Regions from separate parts of the Klebsiella sp. Sb-30 genome, predicted to be linked through region 3. Evidence: predicted binding sites of a transcription regulator. Region 3 holds the regulator's gene; each other region holds the start of a gene.
The links. The regulator PurR, encoded in region 3, represses purine synthesis genes. The targets are predictions, from matches to a motif close to CANGCAAACGTTTGCNTG.

Region 1 (5,940 bases), 2.7 Mb from region 3:
ACTTAGATGTTTCAGTTCCCCCGGTTCGCTTCGTTAAGCTATGTATTCACTTAACGATAGTGTGACGAATCACACTGGGTTTCCCCATTCGGAAATCGCCGGTTATAACGGTTCATATCACCTTACCGACGCTTATCGCAGATTAGCACGTCCTTCATCGCCTCTGACTGCCAGGGCATCCACCGTGTACGCTTAGTCGCTTAACCTCACAACCCGAAACTGTTTCGTAAAACAGTCCGCGTTGCGAAAATTTGAGAGACTCGAACACACCGCTTTTTCCTCTCTTATTACGGAGAAAGGAAACAGTGTGTCGTTTCAATTTTCAGCTTGATCCAGATTTTTAAAGAGCAAATATCTCAAACGTGATTCCTGAGAATCAGTTTTGAGATATGGAGGTCGGCGACTTTCACTCACGAACCAGCAAGTGGCGTCCCCTAGGGGATTCGAACCCCTGTTACCGCCGTGAAAGGGCGGTGTCCTGGGCCTCTAGACGAAGGGGACACTGAAGTCTCAATCGCAAGACGCCTTGCTATTTACTTTTCATCAGACAATCTGTGTGAGCACTACAAAGGCAGGTTCTTTCAGGTAAGGAGGTGATCCAACCGCAGGTTCCCCTACGGTTACCTTGTTACGACTTCACCCCAGTCATGAATCACAAAGTGGTAAGCGCCCTCCCGAAGGTTAAGCTACCTACTTCTTTTGCAACCCACTCCCATGGTGTGACGGGCGGTGTGTACAAGGCCCGGGAACGTATTCACCGTAGCATTCTGATCTACGATTACTAGCGATTCCGACTTCATGGAGTCGAGTTGCAGACTCCAATCCGGACTACGACATACTTTATGAGGTCCGCTTGCTCTCGCGAGGTCGCTTCTCTTTGTATATGCCATTGTAGCACGTGTGTAGCCCTACTCGTAAGGGCCATGATGACTTGACGTCATCCCCACCTTCCTCCAGTTTATCACTGGCAGTCTCCTTTGAGTTCCCGACCGAATCGCTGGCAACAAAGGATAAGGGTTGCGCTCGTTGCGGGACTTAACCCAACATTTCACAACACGAGCTGACGACAGCCATGCAGCACCTGTCTCAGAGTTCCCGAAGGCACCAAAGCATCTCTGCTAAGTTCTCTGGATGTCAAGAGTAGGTAAGGTTCTTCGCGTTGCATCGAATTAAACCACATGCTCCACCGCTTGTGCGGGCCCCCGTCAATTCATTTGAGTTTTAACCTTGCGGCCGTACTCCCCAGGCGGTCGACTTAACGCGTTAGCTCCGGAAGCCACTCCTCAAGGGAACAACCTCCAAGTCGACATCGTTTACAGCGTGGACTACCAGGGTATCTAATCCTGTTTGCTCCCCACGCTTTCGCACCTGAGCGTCAGTCTTTGTCCAGGGGGCCGCCTTCGCCACCGGTATTCCTCCAGATCTCTACGCATTTCACCGCTACACCTGGAATTCTACCCCCCTCTACAAGACTCAAGCCTGCCAGTTTCAAATGCAGTTCCCAGGTTGAGCCCGGGGATTTCACATCTGACTTAACAGACCGCCTGCGTGCGCTTTACGCCCAGTAATTCCGATTAACGCTTGCACCCTCCGTATTACCGCGGCTGCTGGCACGGAGTTAGCCGGTGCTTCTTCTGCGAGTAACGTCAATCACTAAGGTTATTAACCTTAATGCCTTCCTCCTCGCTGAAAGTACTTTACAACCCGAAGGCCTTCTTCATACACGCGGCATGGCTGCATCAGGCTTGCGCCCATTGTGCAATATTCCCCACTGCTGCCTCCCGTAGGAGTCTGGACCGTGTCTCAGTTCCAGTGTGGCTGGTCATCCTCTCAGACCAGCTAGGGATCGTCGCCTAGGTGAGCCATTACCCCACCTACTAGCTAATCCCATCTGGGCACATCTGATGGCATGAGGCCCGAAGGTCCCCCACTTTGGTCTTGCGACGTTATGCGGTATTAGCTACCGTTTCCAGTAGTTATCCCCCTCCATCAGGCAGTTTCCCAGACATTACTCACCCGTCCGCCGCTCGTCACCCGAGAGCAAGCTCTCTGTGCTACCGCTCGACTTGCATGTGTTAGGCCTGCCGCCAGCGTTCAATCTGAGCCATGATCAAACTCTTCAATTTAAGTTTGATGCTCGTGAATTAAACTTCGTAATGAATTACGTGTTCACTCAGAGACTTGGTATTCATTTTTCGTCCGAGGACGTTAAGAATCCATGTCACTTTGAGTGCCCACACAGATTGTCTGATAAATTGTTAAAGAGCAGTGCGACGGCGCTGAGCGCTCTGTCGCGAGGTGGCGTATATTACGCTTTCCTCTTTCAGAGTCAACCTCGTTTTTCAGAAGTTTTCTCTTTCAACCCGGCGGCTTGTTTGCCGTTGTTCCGTGTCGATGGAGGCGCATTATAGGGAGTTCTCGAGCGCCCGCAATAGAAAAATTGCAGAAAAATGACTGACTGCTGCATTCCCCAGCAAAACCCCGCTTTATACCCTGTTACACACAGAATTATCCACAGATCGCGCCCCTTCTTACCTGATAAAGTCCGTCAAAAGCCCCTTCTATATAGAGAAGAGAGCGGCAAAAAAGAGAAAGATAAAAATTCGCGAGCGTTGCGCAAACGTTTTCGTTACAATGCCGCGCTATGACAAGGATGCCCGGTTGGGTGCGTTAGGTGAGTTTTTCGACAAAAACTCACCTAACGCTCTCTGTAATGTTCAAATCCTGGGGATTTAATACCATGCAACAACGTCGTCCAGTCCGCCGCGCTCTGCTCAGTGTTTCTGACAAGGCCGGTATCGTCGAATTCGCGCAGGCTCTTTCCGCTCGTGGTGTTGAGCTACTGTCTACGGGTGGTACCGCACGCCTGCTGGCTGAGAAAGGTCTGCCGGTAACCGAAGTCTCTGACTACACCGGTTTCCCGGAAATGATGGATGGACGCGTTAAGACCCTGCATCCAAAAGTACACGGCGGTATTCTCGGCCGTCGCGGCCAGGATGATGAGATCATGGCCCAGCACGCGATCTCTCCTATCGATATGGTTGTTGTTAACCTTTATCCGTTTGCCCAGACCGTCGCCCGCGAAGGGTGTTCGCTGGAAGATGCGGTAGAAAATATCGATATCGGCGGCCCGACCATGGTGCGCTCCGCGGCCAAGAACCATAAAGACGTGGCTATCGTCGTGAAGAGCCATGACTACCACGCCATTATTAAAGAGATGGATGCTAACGACGGTTCCCTGACTCTGGAAACCCGCTTCGATCTCGCCATTAAAGCTTTCGAGCACACCGCTGCCTACGACAGCATGATTGCCAACTACTTCGGCAGCATGGTTCCGGCCTATCATGGTGAGACTCAGGAAGCCTCCGGCCGCTTCCCGCGTACGCTGAACCTGAACTTCATTAAGAAGCAGGATATGCGCTACGGCGAGAACAGCCATCAGCAGGCTGCCTTCTATATAGAAGAAGACATTAAAGAGGCGTCGGTTGCGACCGCCACTCAGGTTCAAGGCAAAGCCCTTTCTTATAACAACATCGCCGATACCGATGCGGCGCTGGAGTGCGTGAAAGAGTTCAGCGAACCGGCCTGCGTGATTGTCAAACACGCCAACCCGTGCGGCGTCGCAGTCAGCACTTCAATTCTGGATGCTTACGATCGCGCCTACAAAACCGACCCGACCTCCGCATTCGGCGGCATTATCGCCTTCAACCGTGAACTGGATGCGGAAACCGCACAGGCCATCATTTCTCGCCAGTTTGTTGAAGTGATCATTGCCCCATCCGCCAGCGAAGAGGCCCTGAAGGTGACGGCGGCCAAGCAGAACGTCCGCGTTCTGACCTGCGGCGAGTGGGCGGCACGCGTCCCGGGTCTCGATTTCAAACGCGTTAACGGCGGCCTGCTGGTTCAGGATCGCGACCTGGGCATGGTCACCGAGAGCGATCTGCGCGTCGTGACGAAACGCCAGCCTACCGAGCAGGAACTGCGCGACGCGCTGTTCTGCTGGAAAGTGGCGAAGTTCGTGAAATCCAACGCGATTGTCTATGCAAAAGAGAACATGACCATCGGGATAGGTGCAGGCCAGATGAGCCGCGTTTACTCGGCGAAAATTGCCGGTATCAAAGCGGGCGATGAAGGTCTGGAAGTGAAAGGCTCGGCAATGGCTTCTGACGCATTCTTCCCGTTCCGTGACGGTATCGACGCTGCTGCTGCAGTGGGCATTACCTGTGTTATCCAGCCTGGCGGCTCTATCCGTGATGATGAAGTCATTGCCGCAGCTGACGAACACGGCATTGCGATGATCTTCACCGACATGCGTCACTTCCGCCATTAATTCACGGAGCAGAACATGAAAGTATTAGTGATTGGCAACGGCGGCCGCGAGCACGCGCTGGGATGGAAGGCGGCACAGTCTCCGCTGGTCGACACCGTCTACGTGGCGCCGGGTAACGCCGGCACCGCCCTGGAGCCTGCGCTGCAAAACGTGAATATCGGCGTGACCGATATTCCGGCGCTGCTGGACTTTGCACAGCGCGAAAAGATCGATCTGACCATCGTCGGCCCGGAAGCGCCGCTGGTGATTGGCATTGTCGATGCGTTCCGCGCTGCGGGCCTGAAAATCTTCGGCCCGACCGAAGGCGCCGCCCAGCTGGAAGGCTCAAAAGCCTTTACCAAAGATTTCCTCGCGCGGCATAACATTCCGACCGCGGAATATCAGAACTTCACCGAAGTCGAACCGGCACTGGCCTATCTGCGCGAAAAAGGCGCCCCGATTGTTATCAAGGCGGACGGTCTGGCGGCCGGTAAAGGCGTGATTGTCGCGATGACGCTACAAGAAGCGGAAGAGGCGGTTCAGGATATGCTGGCCGGCAACGCATTTGGCGACGCGGGTCATCGGATCGTGATCGAAGAGTTCCTCGATGGTGAAGAAGCCAGCTTTATCGTCATGGTCGACGGCGAGCACGTCCTGCCGATGGCCACCAGCCAGGACCACAAACGCGTAGGCAATGGCGATACCGGTCCGAATACCGGCGGTATGGGCGCCTACTCACCCGCCCCGGTGGTCACGGATGAGGTGCATCAGCGCACGATGGATCGCATCATTTGGCCAACGGTCAAAGGCATGGCGGCGGAAGGCAATACCTATACCGGTTTCCTGTACGCCGGTCTGATGATCGACAAACAGGGCAATCCAAAAGTCATCGAGTTCAACTGCCGTTTCGGCGATCCGGAAACGCAGCCCATTATGCTGCGTATGAAATCCGATATGGTGGAGCTGTGCCTCGCCGCCTGTGACGGTAAGCTGGATGAGAAAACCTCCGAGTGGGACGATCGCGCCTCGCTTGGCGTGGTGGTTGCCGCAGGCGGCTATCCGGGCAACTACGCCACCGGTGACGAAATCTTCGGCCTGCCGCAGGAAGAAGCGGTGGATGGCAAGGTCTTCCATGCCGGGACGAAGCTTGCCGACGATCAGCGCGTGGTGACTAACGGCGGCCGCGTACTGTGCGTGACGGCATTGGGCGACACCGTAGCCCAGGCGCAGCAGCGTGCCTACGAACTCCTGACCGGTATTCATTGGGAAGGAAGCTTCAGCCGTAGCGATATCGGCTGGCGCGCTATTGCCCGCGAGCAACGCTAGCGTCTGAGCGTAACCTCATAACAGGCCTCATTGACGGGCGGCTTCATTCTGGAGTCGCCCGTTTTTTATCGTCAGCCCGCCAACCTGTCACGGAGGATGTGCGGCTACCCGCCTCAGAGAAGCGTATGGTGGAGGAGGACAGAGGGAATGGTAACCGCGCCGATAGCGCAAAGCGTCTCTGACAGGAGGTCAGAAGGTTTTTTCCTGCGGCTGCCAGGTACAGAAGTCTTCGTTGGCCACCAGCAAAAGCTGAGCGCCGTCTGAGGCTTCCAGCCACGCCACGCTCACCTCAACGGAGGAGTGAT
Region 2 (5,940 bases), 930 kb from region 3:
TGCCAGCCCGGAACCGGGCGCATAATCACCCCCTGACCGCGCTCTTCCTGCCATTCACGCATATCACAGACGGCGTACAGTCCGCCGTCAGTCACCGCCTGCACCCACTCCCGCTGACTACCGGCACGCCGGTGCATGCTGGTGGTGACCTCCAGTTGAGGCGTGCTGAAGTGGTGTTCGGCGTAGAGCATTTCGCCCTGGGCCGTGGTATGCAGCGAGCCGCCGCTCAGGCGCGCGGTACCGCCCGCCAGCCACAGCGCGGTATCCACCACATGCAGATAATCATCCAGCAACGTAAAACGCAGATCGTGGCCGACGCTGTCGCTGCGATGTTTATCCATGCGCAGCGATGCGGCGCCGCCCATCTGCGTTTTGAGTTCACGATACAGCGGCGCAAAGCGACGGTTAAAACCGACCATCAGCGTGAGCTTGCGGCGCGCCGCCAGTTCGACCAGCGACTCTGCCTCATTCAGCTTATCGGCCAGCGGTTTATCCACGCACACATGCACCCCGGCATGCAACAGGCGGCTCACCACCTCAAAATGCGAAGCCGTTGAAGTATGCACAAAGACCGCGTCACACTGCGCCGCCAGCTGCTCCAGCGAGTCGGCATAAGGAATGCGCCAGGCGTCGCAGATGCGTAGCGCTTTCTCTTTACCCGGCGACCAGGCCGCCTGCAGCGTCCAACCGTCTGCGGCGCCCAGCACCGGCAGCCAGGCCTTCTGCGCGATGCCCCCTAACCCCACCACGCCAATGCGTAATTTCGCGGTCACGATTAATCTCCCAGGTGAGCCAGCAGCGAGGCCAGCCGCTCTTTCAGTTCCGCGACTTCGCCTTCCAGCGCCTCAACCCGCGCGAGAAGATCATCGGCCGGCGGCGAGACGGCCTCGACGGCGGTAATAAGCGAGTCCATATCATCGCAGAACAGATGCATATAGCGGGATTCTCGTTTCCCTGGCTCGCGCGGTAGACGAGCGACGAAAGGTCCGTCATCCCGGGTTGCCAGCGTTTCCAGCACGCTCTCCACTTCCGCCATATCGCTAAAGTCATACATTCGCTGCGCTCGGCTGCGCAACTCGCCCGGCGTCTGCGCGCCGCGCAGCAGCAGCGTCGTCACGATCGCCACTTCCGCCGGAGACAGTTTCAGATCGCCAAACTCGGAATTACAAAAGCGCTGTTCATATTTGGTCACCCGATTGCCGAAACCGCTGACCGTACGCAGGTAATGGCGTTTGACCAGGGCATCCAGCAGATCCTGAATATCACTTTCGCTCAGCGACATCACCGGCTCACGATTGGTTTTCTGATTGCAGGCGGTCACCACCGCATTGACCGACAGCGGATACTGCTCAGGCGTGGTTACTTGTTTTTCCAGCAGACACCCGATGACGCGCGCTTCGTGTGCGGTTAACTGATATTTCATGCTCTCTCCTCAGCGACCCGGAGTCCAGTCCGGTGTCGTCAACGCCGTCAGTACATGGTCACGCCACTGCCCGTCAATCAGCAGATAATTTTTGGCGTACCCCTCTTTTTCAAAGCCAAGACGAGCCAGTAAATCGCCGCTACGTTGATTATGCGGCATGTAGTTGGCCATGATGCGATGGATATGCTGCGTGCGCTGCATATAGCGAATCGCCGCGGTCAGGGCCTCAAACATCAGCCCCTGGCCTTGCCACTTCTCGCCAATGGAATAGCCGAGGTAGCAGGCATGAAACGACCCGCGAACCACATTGGAAAAATTTGCCACGCCGATAATCTCTTTCTCTTCCGGATCGAGCAGCGCAAAATAGAATGCCGAGCCCTGTTTATGAAACTCGGAAATCATCGATAAACGCGCCTGCCAGCCAGAGGGGTAGCAGTGGCTGTCATCGCGCACTGGCTCCCAGGGTTTTAAGAACCCTTTATTCTCCGCGTAATAATCGGCCAGACGCCAGGCGTCACGATCGTATACCAGCCGCACCACCAGCCTGTCCGTCGTCAAACGCACCTTAGGTACGTTACTGCGATAGCCAAACATTCCCTTCTCCTGTTCCCCTGACTGATTACCCTGCTCCTTTCACTATACCTGTCCTGAACGGTTGTGTGAAAACAGCAACATACCATTTTCTGCACCATCTCCCTTTTTCGATGAATAGACTCTATCGATCTTGCTTTTTGATAAAAAAATATTGTCGCAATGATGCTGGGAAAGTCAGCATCTTCCCCGCACACTATCCGGGTAACTCTTTATTTTCCCTGGAGGGGAAATGTCCCGCGTATCGCAGGCAAGGAGCCTGGGTAAATATTTCCTGTTGGTCGACAACATGCTGGTGGTTCTGGGCTTTTTTGTCGTCTTCCCGCTAATTTCTATTCGCTTTGTTGACCAGATGGGCTGGGCGGCGCTGATGGTCGGGATTGCGCTCGGCCTGCGCCAGCTGGTACAGCAAGGATTAGGCATTTTTGGCGGCGCGGTCGCCGATCGCTTTGGCGCCAAGCCGATGATCGTCACCGGCATGCTCATGCGCGCGGGCGGTTTCGCGGCGATGGCCGTGGCCCATGAACCGTGGGTTCTGTGGCTCTCCTGCATTCTCTCCGGGCTCGGCGGCACCCTGTTCGATCCGCCGCGCGCCGCGCTGGTGGTCAAGCTGGTGCGTCCGCATCAGCGCGGGCGATTCTTTTCGATTCTGATGATGCAGGACAGCGCCGGGGCGGTGATTGGCGCCCTGCTCGGCAGCTGGCTGCTGCAATACGACTTCCGCCTGGTCTGCAGCGTGGGCGCGGCGTTGTTTGTCGCCTGCGCCGCGTTCAACGCCTGGTATCTCCCGGCGTGGAAGCTTTCCACCGTGAAAACACCGGTGCGGGAAGGCCTGGGCCGGGTGCTGCGCGACAAGCGCTTTGTCACCTACGTTCTGACGCTCACCGGCTACTATATGCTGGCCGTCCAGGTGATGCTCATGCTGCCCATTATGGTTAACGACATCGCCGGTTCACCGACCGCGGTAAAATGGATGTATGCCATTGAAGCCGCTATATCGTTAACCCTGCTCTATCCCATTGCCCGCTGGAGCGAACAGCGATTTCGCCTGGAGCATCGGCTGATGGCCGGGTTACTGGTGATGACCCTCGCCATGTTGCCTATTGGCTTGACCAGCAATTTACAGCAGCTGTTTACCCTGATTTGTATCTTCTATATTGGATCGATCGTTGCGGAACCGGCGCGGGAAACCCTGGGAGCCTCTTTAGCCGATGCCCGGGCGCGCGGCAGCTATATGGGCTTCAGTCGGCTGGGGCTGGCCTTTGGCGGCGCATTTGGCTACGCCGGCGGCGGATGGTTGTTCGATGCGGGTAAAGCGCTGAATCAGCCCGAACTGCCGTGGCTGATGCTGGGTGTTATCGGCCTGTTTACCTTCATTGCTCTGTGGTGGCAGTTCAGCCAGAAGCGGTCGACGTCCGGCATGCTGGAGCCACGTACCTGACCAGAGATTTAAGGTAAGGCCTGTTTTCAGCATTTTCCGCTAGTGCGTCGAATGCTGGCAGGCCATACTGCTTTATGTCAGGATAAGTCCTGGCATGACCGTTAAGGAATCTAATGAAAAAGATGTTTATCGTGGCCGCGCTCATTGTCAGCGGCCTTCTGAGCGGCTGTAACCAGCTCACACAGTATTCAGTTAGCGAGCAGGAAATTAACCAGGCGCTACAGAAACGTAACCATTTCGCCAAAGATATCGGCCTGCCGGGCGTGGCGGATGCCCATATTGAGTTACACGATCTGACCAGTGCGATTGGCCGTGAAGAGCCGAATAAAGTGACGCTGAGCGGCATTGCCAACCTGGATCTGAACTCGTTATTCGGCAATCAGAAAGCCACCATCGACCTGAAGCTCAAGGCGCTGCCGGTCTTTAATAAAGAGAAAGGCGCGATCTTCCTGCAGGAGATGGAAGTGGTTGATGCGAAAGTGTCGCCTGAGAAACTGCAGTCCGTCGTACAGACCCTGATTCCCTATCTGAATCAGTCTCTGCGTAGCTATTTTAACCAGCAGCCGGCCTACGTTCTGCGCGAAGATGCCAGCACCGGCGAAGCGCTGGCGAAAAAATACGCAAAAGGCATCGAGGTGAAACCGGGCGAAATTATCATCCCGTTCACCAATTAATACGACGGGCGCTGCCGCGCCCGTTTTTTTACGGAAATTGATGCAAAGGAAAACGTTTACGCTTATCCTTAGTGCCCGGCAAAAACAGCCCTGATGACTGACCCTATTAGCCGGAGCTTTCCATGACAGCACAATCCCAGGTATTGAAAATCCGCCGCCCTGACGACTGGCATATCCATCTCCGCGATGACGATATGCTGAAGACCGTCGTGCCTTACACCAGTGAATTTTATGGCCGGGCGATCGTGATGCCGAATCTGGTGCCGCCTGTCACCACCGTTGAAGCTGCGATAGCCTATCGCCAGCGTATCCTTGACGCCGTTCCCGCCGGGCACGACTTTACGCCGTTGATGACCTGCTACCTGACCGATACGCTCGACCCGGCGGAGCTGGAGCGTGGATTCCACGCTGGCGTATTCACCGCAGCCAAACTCTATCCGGCCAATGCCACCACCAACTCCAGCCACGGCGTCACCAGCATCGATGCCATCATGCCGGTGCTGGAGCGCATGGAAAAGCTGGGCATGCCGCTGCTGGTTCACGGTGAAGTCACCCACGCCGAGATTGACATCTTCGATCGCGAAGCGCGCTTTATCGAAACGGTAATGGAGCCGCTGCGTCAGCGTTTACCGGGCCTGAAAGTGGTGTTCGAACATATCACCACCAAAGATGCCGCCGAATACGTTCGCGACGGTAACGAACTGCTGGCCGCGACCATTACGCCTCAGCATCTGATGTTTAACCGTAATCACATGCTGGTTGGCGGCGTGCGTCCCCATCTTTACTGTCTGCCGATTCTGAAGCGCAATATCCACCAGCAGGCGCTGCGTGAGCTGGTTGCCAGCGGCTTTAGCCGCGCGTTTCTGGGAACCGACTCCGCTCCGCACGCCCGCCATCGTAAAGAGGCCAGCTGCGGATGCGCCGGTTGCTTTAACGCGCCGACCGCGCTGGGCAGCTATGCGACGGTATTTGAAGAGATGAATGCCCTGCAGCACTTCGAAGCGTTTTGTTCACTCAACGGCCCGCGCTTCTACGGCCTGCCGGTGAATGATACCTTTGTTGAGCTGGTGCGCGAAGAGAGCACCGTCGTTGAAAGCATCGCCCTGCCGGACGACACCCTGGTGCCTTTCCTTGCCGGTGAAACCCTGCGCTGGACGATGAAAAAATAAAAGCGCTGCCCCTTGTTGTAAACGCAAACTGAATACTGTATAAATAACCAGTATATTACACAGGGGGCAATCATGCGCATCGAAGTGTCTATCGCCAAATCTACAGCCTTACCACACGGCGCCTTAGAAGCGCTAAATAATGAACTCTCCCGACGCATTGAACAGCAGTTCCCGGCTCTTCCAAGCCAGGTAACCGTACGCTTTGCCGCCAATAACAATTTGTCCGTCATTGGCGGCCTGAAAGAAGATAAAGACCGGATAAGCGAAATCCTGCAAGAAACCTGGGAAAGCGCTGATGACTGGTTTGTCCATGACGCATCCTGACGCCTCTCTGGCAGCATGCCGCAGCAGAATGGCACGGGCTCTGAACAAACAGAGCAGGCCAGTCTGAAGCAAAAGCTGCCGGAACATCGCGTCAGGCACAGCAAATTCAATTTGCTCCCTCATTGTGCTTTTTTTGCCGGGTCGCCCCGGCTTTTTTATCCCCGTTGCAATCTCAGACTTTTCTTTTTCCTCCTGATTATTTCCTTTAAAAATAACGATGCACGGCACTAAATTTGCGCAAAAAAGCACCAAACAGATGAAAGCTCGCCCTGTTTGATTTAATTTCTCGAGTTTATTCTTAACAGCTGATATAATTAA
Region 3 (5,940 bases):
GGTGAGCTGGCAGCCGCCATCAATCAATCCTTCGGCAGCTTCGCAGAGTTCAAAGCGAAGTTTACCGACGCGGCAGCGAAGAACTTTGGTGCAGGCTGGACATGGCTGGTTAAAAATAGCGATGGCAGCCTGAGCATTGTCTCCACCAGCAACGCTGGCACGCCGCTGACCGGCGACGCCAAACCGCTGCTGACCGTGGATGTCTGGGAACATGCCTATTACATCGACTACCGCAACGCCCGTCCTGACTATCTGGCGCACTTCTGGGCGCTGGTAAACTGGAAGTTTGTGGCGGCCAACCTGGCGGCCTAAAACGCTAACGCAGAAGGGGAAACCCTTCTGCGAATACACCGACTACTGTCCGACCAACGCCTCTTCCGGCTGCGAACGCCCGCCGAACAGCACCAGCAGCAGCGCCACACCGGCAATTATCGCCCCCATCACCGGCACAAAGGCATAGCCCAGTCCGCCGGAAATCACCGCGCCACCGGCTGCCGCCCCCAGCGCATTGCCGAGGTTAAAGGCCCCGATATTGACCGACGAAGAGAGCCCCGGCGCTTCATGAGCCACCCGCATCACCCGCATTTGCAGCGGTGGAACCACGGCGAAGGTCGCCCCCCCCCAGACCACCATACTGATTGCAGCCCCCAGCTGCGTCTGCGCCAGCAGCGGAATCGCCAGCATGATGACCATCAGCAGCAGCAGAAACCCCTTCAGCGTCCCGGAGACGGAACGGTCGGCGAATTTACCGCCGAGGTAGTTACCCAGCGAAAAGCCGACGCCAATCAACACCAGCATGGCGGTGACGAACAGCGGCGAGGCGTGCGTAATGGTGTGCAGCACCGGTGAAATATAGGTATAGAGGGTAAACATCGCGCCGGCCCCCAGCACGGTGGTCAGCAATGCGGAGAGCACCTGCGGACGAACCAGCACGGAGAGTTCCTGCTTTACGTTCGGACGCTCGCCAGCGCTGCCTTTGGGCAACGAAAACCACAGGCTGACCATCGCCACCAGCCCCAGACCTGCCGTCGCGAGGAACGACATCCGCCAGCCGATGGTCTCGCCAAGCCATGTCGCCGCCGGAACGCCGCCAATGTTAGCGATGGTTAACCCCATGAACATGGTCGCCACCGCACTGGCCTGTTTGTGTTTTGGCACCACGCTCGCCGCCACCACCGAACCGAGGCCGAAGAAAGCGCCGTGGTTAAGGCTGGTGATAATGCGCGAAATCAACAGCGTGGTGTAATCCGGCGCCATTGAGGAGAGGACGTTACCCAGCGTAAAGATCGCCATCAGAAAAATCAGCGCATTTCTGCGCGCGCGATGAGAGAGCAGCAAAGTCATCAGCGGCGCCCCGACCATCACGCCGATCGCATAAGCGCTGATCAGCATTCCCGCCGCCGGAATTGACACGTCGACGCCTTTGGCAATTACCGGCAGCAGCCCCATCGGGGAAAACTCCGTGGTGCCAATACCAAACGCGCCTATCGCCAGCGCTAACAAGGGAAAGTTGATTTTCATTCAATGACTCCAGCAGACCGCCATCGGCGACGGTATCTCATCAGAAGTCAAAAGCATGACATCAATCACAAAAAAACAAAAGTAAACGAAATGGCAAAAGATTTTTGCGAAATTGATAATAATGGCGGGATGTCGGGGGAAAGAGGCCTCTCCCCCGGATAAATCAGTGCAGCACCGCTGTCAGGCCGGCGGCCACGATGAGACCCAGGACAATAATCGTTGTCGTCAGCGAAAACTTTAAATCTGTATCCATCAATTTTTCCCCCCAGTTATCCCCACATGAAAAGTGAGCTTGCTCATTTTTGCACAATATAGCGCAAAAATCTTCCATGTTTTAGGGTGATGCACATTTTTGCTCTTCCCCTTTGCCGCAAGATCGGACAAAATCCCACGCTAATTTGAAAGCGTATCGGCCATTGACCCCTTCCTGTCGTTCTGTGTCGTTTTCCCGACGTGATGCAATGTTGAAAATTGTATTCAGGGTGTGTATAGGCAAACGTTTACGTATCGATAATCAGACGATCAGGTCAAGGTCTGGAGTGAGAAGTAATGGCAACAATTAAAGATGTAGCGAAGCGCGCAAACGTTTCCACTACAACAGTGTCACATGTAATTAACAAAACCCGTTTCGTGGCGGAAGAAACCCGCAACGCCGTGTGGGCGGCGATCAAAGAGCTGCACTACTCCCCCAGTGCCGTTGCTCGCAGCCTGAAGGTTAATCACACCAAATCGATTGGCCTGCTGGCCACCAGCAGCGAAGCGGCCTATTTCGCTGAGATTATTGAAGCCGTAGAAAAGAGCTGTTTCCAGAAAGGCTATACCCTGATTCTGGGCAATGCGTGGAACGATCTCGAAAAACAGCAGGCCTACCTGTCGATGATGGCGCAAAAGCGCGTCGACGGCCTGCTGGTTATGTGTTCTGAATATCCGGAATCGGTGCTCAGCATGCTGGAAGAGTACCGCCATATTCCGATGGTGGTAATGGACTGGGGTGAATCCAAAGCCGACTTCACCGATTCGGTCATCGATAACGCCTTCGAAGGCGGCTATATGGCCGGTCGCTATCTGGTGGAACGCGGCCACCGTGAAATCGGCGTGATCCCGGGTCCGCTGGAGCGTAATACCGGCGCCGGCCGCCTGGCGGGCTTTATGAAAGCCATGGAAGAAGCGCAGATCGCCGTTCCGGAAAGCTGGATTGTTCAGGGCGACTTCGAGCCTGAATCCGGCTACCGCGCCATGCAGCAGATCCTCAGCCAGCAGCATCGCCCGACGGCGGTCTTCTGCGGCGGCGACATCATGGCGATGGGCGCAATCTGTGCTGCGGATGAGATGGGACTGCGCGTGCCGCAGGACATTTCGCTGATCGGGTATGATAACGTGCGTAACGCCCGCTATTTCAGCCCGGCGCTGACCACCATCCACCAGCCGAAAGATTCGCTGGGGGAAGCGGCCTTCAATATGCTGATGGATCGTATCGTCAACAAGCGTGAAGAGTCGCAATCTATTGAGGTTCACCCGCGGCTGGTAGAGCGTCGCTCCGTCGTAGACGGCCCGTTCGTCGATTATCGTCGCTGATCGCCCGTGCGGCGCCGGTTACTCCGGCGCCCGCAGCCACTCCCGGTTCAACGTTTCGCTGTCCCCCAGATAATCCAACAGCCACGACAGCGCCGGTGACGTGTCGCTCTGCTGCCAGGTCAGGCAGCACGCGGCGTCCGGGAACGGGTTTTCCAGCGCCAGCGCGGTCCATTCACCGCGGTCAATCCAGGGGCGGGCAAAATGGCTCGGCACCATTCCTACGCACAATCCCGCCGAGAGGCAGGTAGCTGATGATTCCCAGTCCGGCACCACTACCCTTTTCTGGTTGTCCAGTAGCCAGGTCGTGCGTTTCGGTAACGAACGGGAAGTGTCCTCCCGGACCAGCGACGGCCAGTTGCGCAACACATCATCGCTCAGTGGCCCGTTCATCTGCGCCAGCGGGTGATGGCTGGCCACTACGCAATGCCAGCTCAGCATCCCCATATCGCGAAAGGCGTAGCGCCCCCCGACCGGAATCGAACGCGTTGCCCCGATAGCCAGTTCCACGCGCCCGTCGGCCAGCGCGTCCCAGACGCCGTTGAAGACCTCCTGAAAAACAATCAGCTCGACATCGGGAAAGTGACGATAAAAATCGACAATCATCTGACGCATACGGGCCGGTTTAACAATGTCGTCTACGGCTATCGACAGCTGGCCGCGCCAGCCGTTGGCTATCTGCTGACACTGCTGGCGAGTGATCTGCATTTTTTTGATAACAGATCGTCCTTCCTGTAAAAACCAGAGCCCGGCGGGGGTCAATTCGACATCGCGATGGCGGCGTTCAAAAAGCGGTACTGCCAGCCACTCCTCCAGCTGACGTACGGTATAACTGACCGCCGAAGGTACGCGGTGCAGCTCCTGAGCCGCTGCGCTAAAGCTGCCGTTGCGGGCGACAGCATCAACAACTTCGAGTGAGTATTCGGACCACATATTCTGCCTGCAAAAATTTTGAATGCATGTAGCAAATATTAGCGTTTCACAAGCCAGAATGCACTCCCTACACTCTGCGGCATCATACCTGCACCTATAAGAGAATGTTATGCAACAACCCGGGAAAGGATTTTTAGTGTGGCTGGCGGGACTCAGCGTGCTGGGTTTCCTCGCCACCGACATGTATCTGCCGGCCTTTTCGGCCATCCAGCAAGATCTCAATACGTCTGCGGCGTCGGTCAGCGCCAGTCTGAGCCTGTTCCTCGCCGGCTTCGCCATCGGACAGCTGTTCTGGGGCCCGCTCTCGGACCGCTACGGACGTAAACCGATTCTGCTGACCGGGCTGGCGATCTTCGCTATCAGCTGTCTGGGAATGCTGTGGGTGCGGGATGCCACCCTGATGCTGGTGCTGCGCTTTATTCAGGCGATCGGCGTCTGCGCGGCGGCGGTGACCTGGCAGGCGATGGTCACGGATTATTATCCAGCCCAGCGCACTAACCGTATTTTCGCCACCATCATGCCGCTGGTGGGTCTATCGCCGGCTCTGGCGCCGTTGCTCGGCAGCTGGCTGCTTGCCCATCTGGAATGGCAGGCCATTTTTGCCACCCTGTTTGCCATCGCCCTGCTGCTGATGGTACCCGCCCTACGCCTGAAGCCGGTCGTCAGGCCGCAGGGTGATGTCCGCGAGAAGTTGACCTTTATGACGCTGCTGCGTTCGCGCGAATACAGCGGCAACGTGCTGATTTACGCCGCCTGCTCCGCCAGCTTTTTTGCCTGGTTGACCGGGTCGCCGTTTATTCTCCATGAGATGGGCTACAGCCCGACCGCTATCGGTCTTAGCTATGTTCCGCAGACAATCGCCTTTTTAGTCGGTGGCTATGGATGCCGCGCGGCGCTGCAGAAATGGCAGGGCCAACAGCTGCTGCCCTGGCTGCTGGTGATTTTCGCCGTCAGCGTGGCTGCAACCTGGATGGTTGGTCGGGTTGAAGATGTCTCAATCATTGCGGTGATGATTCCCTTCTGCGTGATGGCCGTTGTCAATGGCGGGATTTACCCGATTGTTGTCGCCCAGGCGCTGAAGCCGTTCCCGCAGGCGACCGGCCGTGCCGCCGCGCTGCAGAATACGCTGCAGCTTGGTCTGTGCTTCCTGACCAGTCTGCTGGTCTCCGCGCTGATTGCCACACCGCTGCTCACCACCACCAGCGTGATGCTGGTCTCGATCGTGCTGGCCGGGCTGGGTTATTTTATGCAGCGTCACAGCGCCTGCCTGACTACCGAATCGTCGCATGCATAAACGCGTTTCGGCGATGTTAAGGCTCAGTAATTAGCCTGCTAATATATTTTTATTGAAAGCCGGATTTCAGCGGCCTATACTGAACCGGCTTCACATAAATAAAATATTTTTTACGATTAACGGCAGCAGGATGCGTCCCGTTTCACCATGGAAGGCCTTTCGGCAAGGGTTATCGCCCTTCCTCTGTTCTACGTCGGATAGCAGCTTCACGGATATTCCGTGAGATTTCTCACAAAGCCAAAAAAGCGTCTACGCTGTTTTAAGGTTCTGATCACTTGGGCGTGATGGAGAAGCTATGAGTTCATCGTGTATAGAAGAAGTAAGCGTACCAAACGACGACTGGTACCGAATTGCAACCGAATTGCTCGGTCGCGCGGGCATTGAGGTCAATGGCCCCGCCCCCTCCGATCTGCGGATTAACAATCCGCTCTTTTTTAAACGCGTTTTACAGGAAGGCTCGCTGGGGTTAGGCGAAAGCTATATGGACGGCTGGTGGGATTGTGAACGGCTGGATATATTCTTCCATAAAGTACTGCGCGCCGGGCTGGAAAATCAGCTCCCGCATCATCTCAAAGATACGTTGCGCATCGCAGGTGCTCGCCTGTTTAATCTACAAAGTA

Region 1: a site for PurR is predicted at 2,614-2,631, ahead of purH (bifunctional phosphoribosylaminoimidazolecarboxamide formyltransferase/IMP cyclohydrolase). Genes of this name have one in related genera too.
Region 2: a site for PurR is predicted at 4,175-4,192, ahead of pyrC (dihydroorotase). Genes of this name have one in related genera too.

Annotation. Positions count from the first base shown of each region.
Region 1 covers NZ_CM172749.1:5,092,339-5,098,278, forward strand. The annotation lists rRNA gene AC236I_RS23775 (23S ribosomal RNA) at 1-206, opposite strand, end outside; tRNA gene AC236I_RS23780 (tRNA-Glu) at 426-501, opposite strand; rRNA gene AC236I_RS23785 (16S ribosomal RNA) at 587-2,126, opposite strand; gene purH (bifunctional phosphoribosylaminoimidazolecarboxamide formyltransferase/IMP cyclohydrolase) at 2,741-4,330, shown strand; gene purD (phosphoribosylamine--glycine ligase) at 4,346-5,635, shown strand; gene AC236I_RS23800 (DUF1481 domain-containing protein) at 5,825-5,940, opposite strand, start outside.
Region 2 covers NZ_CM172749.1:3,305,249-3,311,188, forward strand. The annotation lists gene AC236I_RS15470 (Gfo/Idh/MocA family protein) at 1-773, opposite strand, end outside; gene AC236I_RS15475 (YceH family protein) at 776-1,423, opposite strand; gene rimJ (ribosomal protein S5-alanine N-acetyltransferase) at 1,433-2,017, opposite strand; gene mdtH (multidrug efflux MFS transporter MdtH) at 2,247-3,455, shown strand; gene AC236I_RS15490 (lipoprotein) at 3,569-4,129, shown strand; gene pyrC (dihydroorotase) at 4,252-5,298, shown strand; gene dinI (DNA damage-inducible protein I) at 5,371-5,622, shown strand.
Region 3 covers NZ_CM172749.1:2,374,676-2,380,615, reverse strand. The annotation lists gene sodB (superoxide dismutase [Fe]) at 1-312, shown strand, start outside; gene AC236I_RS11140 (MFS transporter) at 355-1,521, opposite strand; gene cydH (cytochrome bd-I oxidase subunit CydH) at 1,685-1,774, opposite strand; gene purR (HTH-type transcriptional repressor PurR) at 2,071-3,096, shown strand; gene punR (DNA-binding transcriptional activator PunR) at 3,115-4,026, opposite strand; gene punC (purine nucleoside transporter PunC) at 4,136-5,320, shown strand; gene cfa (cyclopropane fatty acyl phospholipid synthase) at 5,616-5,940, shown strand, end outside.